Flexistipes sp.: one gene and its partner. Each later gene encodes a partner of the first gene's protein in a complex. Links are inferred from orthologs where the notes say so. Each region holds a gene or a part of one and is shown in the gene's direction. Other genes may lie near its edges.

Region 1 (7,993 bases):
ACCGTTTATTTGATTAATGGTGTTAAGCTTGAGGGCGTGGTAAAAGGCTTTGATAATTTTGTGATAATAATAAAAGATGATTCACAAAAGATGATTTATAAGCACGCAATATCAACGATAACCCCTTCAGTTGAGATTGAAGATATTGAAATTGAGTAACTTTGCAGGCGGATAATGGTATATGGAGGGGGGGTGCGCAAACCTCTGAAAGTTGTCGTTTTTAATGCAGTACTTTATAATGAAGATTATATCAAAGAGCCTGATAAACACTTAGATACCCTTTTTGGAAATCCGGTTTGTAAAAGTGATACATTTTCCTTTGACCACACATCCTATTACACCCCTGAAATGGGTGAAAATCTTAAAAAATATTTTGCAGGATATGATTTCTTTATTTATCCCGATGAAATAAAGAATCTGAAAATTTCATCAGTGGATTTGGAAAGATCTTTTATGGTTGACGGCAAAAGGTTACTGAATGTAGATCCCGGTTATGTTGCCCTGGAAAAAATTGTGGCTGCCAGCACAAAAAATTTTTCACACCGTATATACATAGGCTCTAATATTTATGCTGACTTGCAGCTTTTCAGAAAAAAAGGGAAATACCGAAGTTTACCGTGGACTTTTTTTGACTATAAACTTGATTTTGTGTTAAAATTTTTTGATAATATGCGTCTTAATCTGTTATAATCTCTTTCATTGATATTGCTTATCAAAAGGAATAAATTATTCATAATCTAACCTAATGAAAGATAAGTGTGTTTTACGTTGAGCGGAAAAGATAAGAATATGAATCAGGTTTTGATGCGTGTTAAAATCAGTTATGAGATCTTTGAGTCATGGAATTATTCAAAGGTGTGAGTTTATGAATATATCAGGTGGTATGATTTGTGGCTGTTGAATATACGGAGCTGTTAAATCAGCTGAAAAACAAGAAAAATCTGAATGACGATGAAATGCATCTTTTAAAAAGTATGCTCACCCTTAAAACTGACCTTTCCGCCCATATTCATATTTTTAAGAAGTTTCATATTTTGGATAATATTACCGCAGAAATGTACTCAGGCAAGTCCACTGAAAATCAGGTGAGATCAATTTTGACCGGCGATATTCCCATTCACTATGATTATTATCCTGTTGTGGTTTTCCTTGTTTTAAGGAATTACCGAAACCAGCTGAAAGAGCTTTACGATTTTTTAAACAGGCTTAAGGGTGATATTTTAAAAGATATTATAACGAGCCCTTATTTTGAAGGTAAATATATACAATATTTAACCAGATTGATGAAAAATAATGATGCATTTGTTTCCGTGCTGATTTCCCAGGGTAAAATTAATGAAGTTCTTGTGAAACAACTGGCTAAATCCACAAATTCAGATGTGCTTTTTCGTATTGCCAATCTGAAAATTATACTTGAAAATAACCGGGATATTATTAATGAACTTTTGATGAATCCTTATACACCGGATGATTCACTTGTTTATCTTAAGCAGATTAAATATGAGTTGAGCCTCAATGAAGCTTTGAAAAGTGCTGTTGAAACAGAGGAAATGGATGAGACGGAAGAGGAAAAGAAGAAAGTTCCTGAAACACTGAAAAAAGAAGTGGAAAAAAGAGTTGAAGGTGAAAATAAAGAAATAGAAGAAAATCTATATCAGAAAATATTAAATATGAAGCCTGTTGAAAAAATAAAGCTTGCACTAAAAGGTAATAAATCAGCACGGGGACTATTGCTTAAGGATTCCAATAAGCAAATTTCTTTAACTGTGCTAAAAAACCCAAGAATTACTGAAGATGAAATTGAATCACTTGTAAAGAGTAAGTCTACGCCGGAGCATCTGATTAGGGAAATTTCAAGAAATAGAAATTTTATGCAGGAATATGATATAAAAAAGGGGATGGTAATGCATCCCAAAACGCCCCTTGAGATTAGTATGAGACTGATAAATCATCTTTATGTAAAAGACATTGAGCAAATATCCAAATCGCGCGAAGTTCCTTCTGCACTTAAAAATCAGGCTCTCAGGCTGTTCATGACAAAATCCGGAGCTAAAAAATGAAACATAATATATTATATTTCGGCCTTGTGGCTGCCCTGCTGTTATATCTTTTCTTTGGTAACAGAGGGATAATCGAATATCACAATTTGCTCGAAATTAGAAACAGGTACCAGCAGAAGGTTGATAATCTGACTGAAAGTATAAAGTCACTGGAACGTGAGCTTATGCTTATCAGGCAGGACGAAGAGTATTTGGAAGCATTGATCAGACGGGAACTTAATATGAAAAAACCCGGAGAAGATTTGTATATTCTGAAGGATAAGAATGAAGACTTACACAGTAACAGAGATAACAAAAGCAATTAAAAATCTCATCCAACAGACATTTAGCTCCCCTGTAATCGTTACAGGTGAAGTATCCAATTTCAGCATTTCACCTGCAGGGCATCAGTATTTTATTCTTAAGGACGAAAGCTCACAGATCAAATGTGTATTCTTCAAACGTTACAATTTGCTGAACAGGGATTATTCGATAAAAAACGGCGATAAGGTTTCTGTTTATGGTGATTTAAGTGTTTTTGAAGCAGGCGGGAATTATCAGATTGTTGCCAAAAAGATTGAATACAGCTCCGAAGGGGAGTTTTATAAAAAATTTGAGGAAACCAAGAAAAAACTTGAGCAGGAAGGTCTTTTCCATGAAGATTTGAAAAAACCTGTTCCTACTTTTGTAAAGAAAATAGCTGTTGTTACATCTCCCTCCGGAGCAGCTATCAGAGATTTCATCATAACGACAAAACGTAATAACGCTGCTTTTGAAATAGATGTTTGGCCGACTACTGTGCAGGGCGCTTCAGCTGCAGGTGAGATTGAAAAAAATATCCTCAAAGCCGGCAGCCGGGGCGATGAGTATGATGCTCTGGTTTTGATGAGAGGAGGCGGGTCATTGGAAGATTTGGCTGTTTTTAATGAAGAGAATGTCGCCAGAGCGTTGAGAAAAATTGAGGTTCCAACGATCTCAGCTATAGGTCATCAACGTGATTTTACCATTTGTGATTTTACCGCTGATTTAAGGGTTGCAACACCGACTGCAGCAGCTTCCTATTTATCCGAGGGGTATATCTATTATAATAAGAATTTAACGGAATTTTATAAACGTCTTTCAAGATATATGGAGCAGGTCATTATCTCCCGCAGTCAGAAATTAGACAACTATATGGCTGTTTTGAATAAAAACTCTCCGTATAACAGGATTAGTCTATATCGAAGTGAACTGGAAAGAAGCAGACAATTAATGATAAACAATCTCAGAAATAAGGTGCAGGATGGATACAGCCGTTTAAAACTCTGCGATGTTTTTCTTGCATCAAAAAAACCTGCAAATGTTGTGAGGGAAAAGAGAAGTGAAGTTGAAAGATTTAAAAATTATCTGTTGAGAAGTGTAACAAATAGGTTAAACTATGATAATGAACGCTTAAAAGGTGTTTTCGGAAGACTGAAAACAATGAATCCGGAAAACGTTATTTCCAGGGGTTATGCTCTGGTGTATAAAGAGGGATTTGTTGTTGAGTCTTTAAACTCGATAAAACTTGATGATGAGGTTGAAATTCGCATGAAAGGTGGATATATTAACGCCTTTGTCACAGGTAAAAAACATTTGGAGGATACCAATGGATAGAATTCCTATTACAAAAGAAGGTTTTCAAAAAATAAAGGAAGAACTTGAAAGACTTAAGACGAAAGAGCGTAAAGATGTTGTTGAGGCTATAAAAGAAGCGAGAGCCCACGGCGATCTTAGTGAAAATGCGGAATATGATGCGGCAAAAGACCGCCAGGGTATGCTGGAAGCTAAAATTGCTGAACTTGAATCGAAAATGTCTAAGTTTGAGGTCATTGATACGAAAAACCTTAAAGGTGATAAGGTAGTATTCGGTGCAACGGTTAAAATTGAAAATGTCGAAACCGATGAAATAAAAGAATACCGGATTGTCGGCCCTGATGAATCCGATATTTCCAAGGGTGATATTTCAGTCCTTTCCCCCCTTGCAAGGGCGTTGGTAGGGAAAAAAGTCGGTGATGAGACAGTAGTAAACGCCCCCGGCGGGGAAATTGAATATGAAATAGTAGAAATAAATTTTGAATAATTTCTATGGGTAACCAATACAATGTGCTGATAATTGATGACGAAAGATCTTTCAGGGAGCTTCTGGAAATTCTTTTTTCCAATGAAGGCTACAATGTTTTTATGGCTGCTGATATTGCCGGATCACAGCGTATCATTTCAGAAAAAAAGATCGACATTATTATCTGCGATTTAGTCCTGGGTAAAGAGGATGGGTTGGATGTCGTAAAATGGTGCCGTGAAAATTCATATAATATCCCTTTTATTCTTATGACAGCCTATGCCAGCAGTGCAACAGCTTTGGAGTCTGTGAAGCTGGGAGTTGTGGATTATATAACCAAGCCTTTTGACATGGATCATCTTGCCACCATGGTCAGGGAGGTTATAACCTCCAGGAAAAATGAAGATTCTGAGTTTTACACTGAGCTTGATGAAATTAAGGGTAAAAGCAATGCCATTAAAAATGTTAAAAAATATATTATGGATATTGCAAAAACGGATTCAACCATTTTAATTACCGGTGAATCCGGTACAGGTAAAGAACTCGTCGCAAGGGCTGTACACAGGTTGAGCCACAGGGCCTTGAAACCCTTTAAGACGATAAATTGCAGCGCCATACCCTATGATTTGCTAGAATCGGAACTTTTCGGATACAAAAGAGGTGCTTTTACCGGTGCATCATATGATAAGAAAGGGATATTTGAACTGGCGAACGGCGGCTCCATATTTCTTGATGAAATAGGTGAAATGCCGCTTTTTCTGCAGTCCAAACTTCTCAGGGTAATACAGGATAAAATGGTTCAGCCTCTGGGTGCAGGCACTGAAATTAAAACGGATTTCAGGATAATTGCCGCTACAAATAAAAACCTGGAAGAGGAAACGAAAAAAGGCAATTTCAGGAGTGATCTCTACTACAGGTTAAACGTTGTTAATATTAATATCCCTCCATTAAGGGAAAGAAAAGAGGATGTGGAAGAGCTGGCGAAACATTTCCTGAAAAAATATGCAGTTTTGATGGATAAAAATATTTCTCAGATATCCTTTGCTGTAATGGAGGCTTTTAAAACCTATCCGTTTAAAGGTAATGTAAGAGAACTGGAAAACCTGATAGAAAGGGCTGTGGCTATGGAAAAGACCAACAGGCTTCTTCCTTCCAGTTTTCCAGCCCATTTCTTTGGTAATTATGAAAATTTTTGGGATAATCAAACACCGGATCTGGAAAAACCTGTGGATTTGGAAAAAATTGTGGAAAATATTGAGAAAAAATATATAATGACAGCACTGGAAAAGACAGGCGGCAACCAGAGTAAATCTGCTAAACTACTCGGGCTTTCGGGCAGAGTATTCAGGTATAAAATGGAAAAATATAATATTCGGTGAAAATATGGAAAAACTTCCCAATCAACTGACAATTCTGCGAGTGATTCTGGTGCCGGTATTCCTCATTCTTATCTTCTTCGATAAGAACATTACAAATATATTGGCTGCAGTTATTTTTATTTTCGCGTCAGTAACGGATTTTGTTGACGGGTTTATCGCCCGGAAATATTCGGTTGTTTCTGATTTCGGGAAAATTCTTGACCCTATAGCCGATAAAATTTTGGTGGCATCTGCTATGATTTCTCTTGTTCAACTGGACAGGCTCAGTTCAATTGTTGTTATTATTCTGCTTAGCAGGGAGTTTGCTGTAGGCGCTCTGCGGGATTTCGCATCCAGCAGAAGAATAATTATTCCTGCAGGGTTTTTCGGTAAAATAAAGACAGCTTTTCAGATGACTGCCCTTGCTCTGCTTATATACAAAAATGAACTTTATGGCATAAATGTCTTTGTTATAGGGAAAGTTCTGATTTATCTTTCGGTTATCATTTCGGTCTATTCAGGCTTTGTATATTACAGAAATTTTTTCAGACTAAAAGAGAGCAATGGCTGAAGTTTTTTTAGAGAAAATTTATAAATATTCTTCAGATATAGAGTTTTTTGTCGATAATTTTTTCAGCCGTAATTCAGAAAAATTCAACGATTGCGAAAAAATACTTCTTAAACCCAATCTGCTGCAGTCAGCTCCTCCTGAAAAAGGTGTGACCACACATCCGGAATTTCTGAGGTTTGTAGTCAAGTCGTTAAAAAAACATACAGATGCAAAACTGCTGCTGGCAGACAGTCCCGGTGCAAATTTTGAAAACTTTGGAAAAATCCTTGAAATAAGCGGTATCGGACAGGTTTGCGATGAGGAAAATATCGGCATTTACAGAGTGGAATCTTTTCCTCCGGTGGAAAAAAATGGTTTTGTTTACTCCGGAATAGCTGATGAGGTGGATCTGATTATCAACCTTGCCAAGTTAAAAACCCATTCTCTTACAGGCCTGACTATGTGTGTAAAAAACTTTTTCGGCCTCATTCCAGGAACATCCAAAGTGGGCTATCACAGGCGATACCCGGACGGGTCCGATTTGGGATCTGCAGTTTACGGGCTTTATAAACAGTTTGCGGGAAAATCGCTGAATTTGCTTGACGGCATAATTGCACATGAAGGAGAAGGCCCTTCCAGAGGAAAACCCGTTATGGCAGGAATTTTAGCAGCAGGTGCCGATGCAGGTGCAGTGGATATTGCAGTTGCAAAGATTCTGGGATTTGAGCCTGAGTTTTGTACCACAAATATAGAGGCTTTAAAGGATTTATCCGAGAGTAAGATAAAACTTATCCCGGAATTAAAATTTAATATAACCCTGAAAAAACCTGTTGCTGCAAGGCGTGTGCATCTTCCGGATTTTATTAAAAAATATGCTGCTGAGAAGATTTATGTGAAGCCGGAGATTATACAGGAGAAATGCATAAAATGTCTATTATGCTTGAAGAGTTGCTATGCAGATGCTATAACTTTTGACAGCGGTGTTGTTGAAATTAACAAAGATGCCTGCAAAGAATGTTTTTGCTGTCATGAAGTTTGTGAATCGGATGCGATTAAATTGAAACGGTCAATTATGCACAGGATTTTTGTTCGATGATTTATTATATTCTTATACCTGTTATTTCTTATTTCTGCGGAGCTGTTCCTTTTTCTTATCTGCTTGTGAAATGGATAAAGGATGTTGACATCAGAGATGTTGGAAGTGGTAATGTAGGAGCCACAAATGCCGGACGTGTTCTGGGGAAATGGGGTTTCATTGCAGCATTCCTCCTGGATATGTCAAAAGCTTTTATCCCGCTTTTTATCTTTCTTAATTATTTGCCGATTAACAATACACTCACACTTGTTTCAGCGGTCTGTATAATTATAGGGCATACATATACTGTTTTTCTGCGTTTTAAAGGAGGCAAAGGCGTTGCCACCGGAGTGGGCATCTTTCTTGCATTGAGTCCGCTCAACCTTTTTATTGCTCTGATTGTTTTTCTTGTTGTAATAGGAGCATTCAGGATGGTTTCTCTGGGCTCTGTAACTGCAGCGATAAGTCTTGCCGTCCTGGTGTGGCTGAGGACTGATTGGCTGGGTTTGCAGGTTTTTACCACACTTGTGGTTCTGTTTGTTATCTTTAAGCACAGGTCGAATATCAAAAGAATAATAGAAGGTAAAGAAAGCAAAATAGGAGAAAAAGTTGGCTGATCCGCATAAAGTAATGCTTGAATGTGTAAATTTGGCACTCGCCGGTAAAGGACACACGAAAACGAATCCCGTGGTGGGTGCTATGATATTGCGAAACGGCAGGGTTATCGGAAAAGGATTTCATAAAAGTTTCGGTGGTGACCATGCGGAGATTGAAGCGATAAATGACTGCGAGGAGGAGATCAGCGGCTCAGATTTATATGTTACCCTGGAACCATGTTCTCATTTTGGCAAGACCCCTCCTTGTGTTGATACAATAGTTAAAAAGGGCATT
Region 2 (2,908 bases), on another replicon or contig:
TGAAAGGGGCCAATTTCCTGGAAACTGTAAAAGAGTGCGATTATATACTTTTTGATAAAACAGGAACACTTACGCGGGGCCAATTTTCCGTTAAAAAAACTGAATCGTTAAACGGTTATTCAGAGAAGTTTGTTCTTGAAATAGCGGCTGCTCTTGAGCTCCACTCATCTCATCCCATTGCCTCAGCTTTTGAAGATTTTGCCGGTGATTTTCAGTTTAATAATATTAGTGAGATTGCCGGTATGGGAATAAAAGGTGAGGTAAACGGTGATGTTTATTATATTGGTAATGAGAAATTGCTTAAAGAATTGTCAGTGGAAGATGAAAATATTTTTTCGGAGAACTCATATATTTGCCTGTATGTGGTTAAAAATAATAACATTACGGGTAAAATTATGCTGTCTGATACATTGAGAAAAGACGCAGTTGAAACGGTGAAAAAAATTAAAGAAAGAGGTGTGACCCCGGTTATCGTTTCAGGAGATTCAAAAGAAGTGGTCTCATCTGTGGCTTCAGAGCTTGGTATTGAAGAATATTATTTTTCACTGCTCCCGTATGAAAAGCTCGATATTCTGCAAAAGCTGAAAGAGAAAGGACATAGTGTTGCTGCAGTTGGTGACGGTTTGAACGATACAGCACTTCTGAGTTACGCCGATACGGGAATTGCTATGGGGCAGACTGCGGCTAATTTGTCGGTGGATATGGCGGATATTGTGATTTTGGGGAGCAGACTGTATAAAATTAACGATTTATATGATATTTCAAAAAAATCACTTTGACTTTTTTCTGAAAATATTGCCATTGCACTGGGAATAAAAATTGCTGTAATGCTTGCTTCCTTTTTCGGTATGGCAACACTTTGGGCGGCAGTTTTTGCCGATGTGGGAGCGGCACTGTTGACAGTTTTAAATTCAGTAAAAGTTTTCTTTTTTAAAACCCGAGTTACTTGAAAAGTTCCCCTCCCATTTTTTTAATAACTATGCCTATTTTATAGTGAAATAGTGTTAAGTGTTAAGTAATAAGTTTTGAGTACCTTCGTCAATTTTGGTGATTTCACTGGACACAATATTTAATCCCTACTACCCCTACTACCTCAACTACCTCCAACTACCTCCAACTACCTCTAACCACCTCTAACCACCTCCAATTACATTTATTTATCGTCACGTTTGCTTTTTTATTTTACTTTTGCTAATTTATGTAAACAGAGATATTGTTAATTTTTTAAAATATTGCATATATAAAAAATATTGCTGATATTGGAAAATAGTAATGCAAAGAGGAATTTATGAGTAAAGATCAAACTTTTGAGAAAAAGATTAAACGCCTTGAGGAGATCGTTAATCAGCTTGAAGAAGGCGATTACGGTATTGAAGAGACCCTGAAGCTTTTTCAGGAAGGGATGAAATTAAGCAAAGAATGTAAAAAAATACTTGATGATGTGGAGTTAAGGGTGAATAAAGTTCTGGGTACGGATGAGGAAGAAAATTTAATTACGGAGAACTTTGATGACGACATTCAATCTTAAAAAATATATGCAGTTCTGGGCACAAAAAACGGAAAACTGGCTGAAAACGAATTTAAGCAGTTTCGATAAAAATACCGAAGGATTGACTGAAGCTATGAGATACAGCCTTCTCGCCGGGGGCAAACGTCTCAGACCTGTTTTGATATATTCTTCTTATGGAATTTTCGATAATGATTTTGATAAGGTTATTCCTTATGCTGCGGCTGTGGAAATGCTGCACACTTATTCACTCATCCACGATGATCTACCGGCAATGGATGATGATGATTACAGACGGGGTAATCCCACCAATCATAAAATGTTCGGTGAAGCAACGGCTATACTGGCAGGGGATGCTTTACTGACAAAGGCATTTGAAGTGATGCTGGATCCTGTTATAAATCCGGAAACTGAAGAAAAACTGCGCTGCGAAGCTGCATTGAAACTTGCAAAAGCGGGTGGAGACAGAGGGATGATCGCCGGTCAGTTTGTTGATGTTGAATCTGAAAATTCGTATTTTACAGCTGAAAAGCTTGATTTCATACATAATTATAAAACAGCAGCTTTGCTGGGATACTGTACTGAATTGGGGGCAGTCCTCGGTTACGGCGGTGAAGAGGACAAAGAACGCTTAAAAAGATTCGGTATAAATATTGGGCTGGCGTTTCAGATTGTTGACGATCTGTTGGATATTTCCGCCACTACAGAACAGCTGGGCAAAGATGCAGGCAGCGACCTGAAAAAAGGTAAAGCCACCTATCCGGGGCTGTATGGAGTGGATGAATCAAAAAAGAAGGCCAGAGCATTAATTGATGAATCCGTAGCACTTGTTGACTGTTATGGAGCAGCTTCACGGCCATTGGCAGAGATTGCTCGTTTTGTAATAGACAGAAATAATTAGTTAGTAGAGTATACATATTAGTCGAAAAAATACCCCCCTTGCTCAAACTCGGGGGAAAAATAGGATGGGGTAAGAAAAAAAGTTATTTAACAAGAGATCCATCCTCGGTCGGGATGACATAATTTATCCCAAGCGGAACATAGTGGAGCCTGGAGATCTCTTTTAAGCGGCACACAGCAAAAAAATGTGCAATTATGCATAAATGGACATTGGAGGAGAACTTGGAAATTCTTGATAGGCTGCAGCTGCCTGACGATATAAGAAAGCTTAATTATGAAGAGTTAGATAAGCTTGCACAAGAGGTTAGGGAATTTATGCTTGAGTCCGTTTCCAAAACCGGCGGACATCTGGCTCCCAGTTTGGGGGTTGTTGAGCTTACACTGGCCTTATTGAAAGTTTTCGATCCACTTAATGACAGAATTGTTTGGGATGTTGGTCATCAGTCTTACGCTTACAAAATTTTAACCGACAGGAAAAATAAATTTCACACACTCCGGCAG

The links. The genes of interacting proteins can lie anywhere in the genome.
Region 2: the proteins of xseA (region 1) and xseB are in contact, whole or in part, in a cryo-EM structure (PDB 8TXR), measured with the Escherichia coli proteins. The link is inferred for Flexistipes sp. from one-to-one orthologs.

The regions. Positions count from the first base shown.
Region 1 is NZ_JAXKVW010000010.1:48,072-56,064, reverse strand. Bases 1,500-4,499 are described here. They hold xseA (exodeoxyribonuclease VII large subunit), read left to right. Parts: upstream 1,500-2,324; coding sequence 2,325-3,674; downstream 3,675-4,499. Other genes in these bases: UMU13_RS07985 (sigma-54-dependent transcriptional regulator), read left to right, coding at 4,146-4,499; greA (transcription elongation factor GreA), read left to right, coding at 3,667-4,140; UMU13_RS08000 (FtsB family cell division protein), read left to right, coding at 2,057-2,365; UMU13_RS08005 (hypothetical protein), read left to right, coding at 1,500-2,060. Outside these bases: RNA chaperone Hfq, read left to right, coding at 1-159; UMU13_RS08010 (DUF4416 family protein), read left to right, coding at 193-690; more of UMU13_RS08005, read left to right, coding at 891-1,499; more of UMU13_RS07985, read left to right, coding at 4,500-5,498; pgsA (CDP-diacylglycerol--glycerol-3-phosphate 3-phosphatidyltransferase), read left to right, coding at 5,503-6,048; UMU13_RS07975 (DUF362 domain-containing protein), read left to right, coding at 6,041-7,123; glycerol-3-phosphate 1-O-acyltransferase PlsY, read left to right, coding at 7,120-7,719; bifunctional diaminohydroxyphosphoribosylaminopyrimidine deaminase/5-amino-6-(5-phosphoribosylamino)uracil reductase RibD, read left to right, coding at 7,712-7,993. UniProt on the Escherichia coli protein: Bidirectionally degrades single-stranded DNA into large acid-insoluble oligonucleotides, which are then degraded further into small acid-soluble oligonucleotides.
Region 2 is NZ_JAXKVW010000023.1:13,655-16,562, forward strand. It holds xseB (exodeoxyribonuclease VII small subunit), read left to right. Parts: upstream 1-1,288; coding sequence 1,289-1,528; downstream 1,529-2,908. Other genes in the region: UMU13_RS11135 (heavy metal translocating P-type ATPase), read left to right, coding at 1-779; UMU13_RS11145 (polyprenyl synthetase family protein), read left to right, coding at 1,509-2,408; dxs (1-deoxy-D-xylulose-5-phosphate synthase), read left to right, coding at 2,630-2,908. UniProt on the Escherichia coli protein: Bidirectionally degrades single-stranded DNA into large acid-insoluble oligonucleotides, which are then degraded further into small acid-soluble oligonucleotides.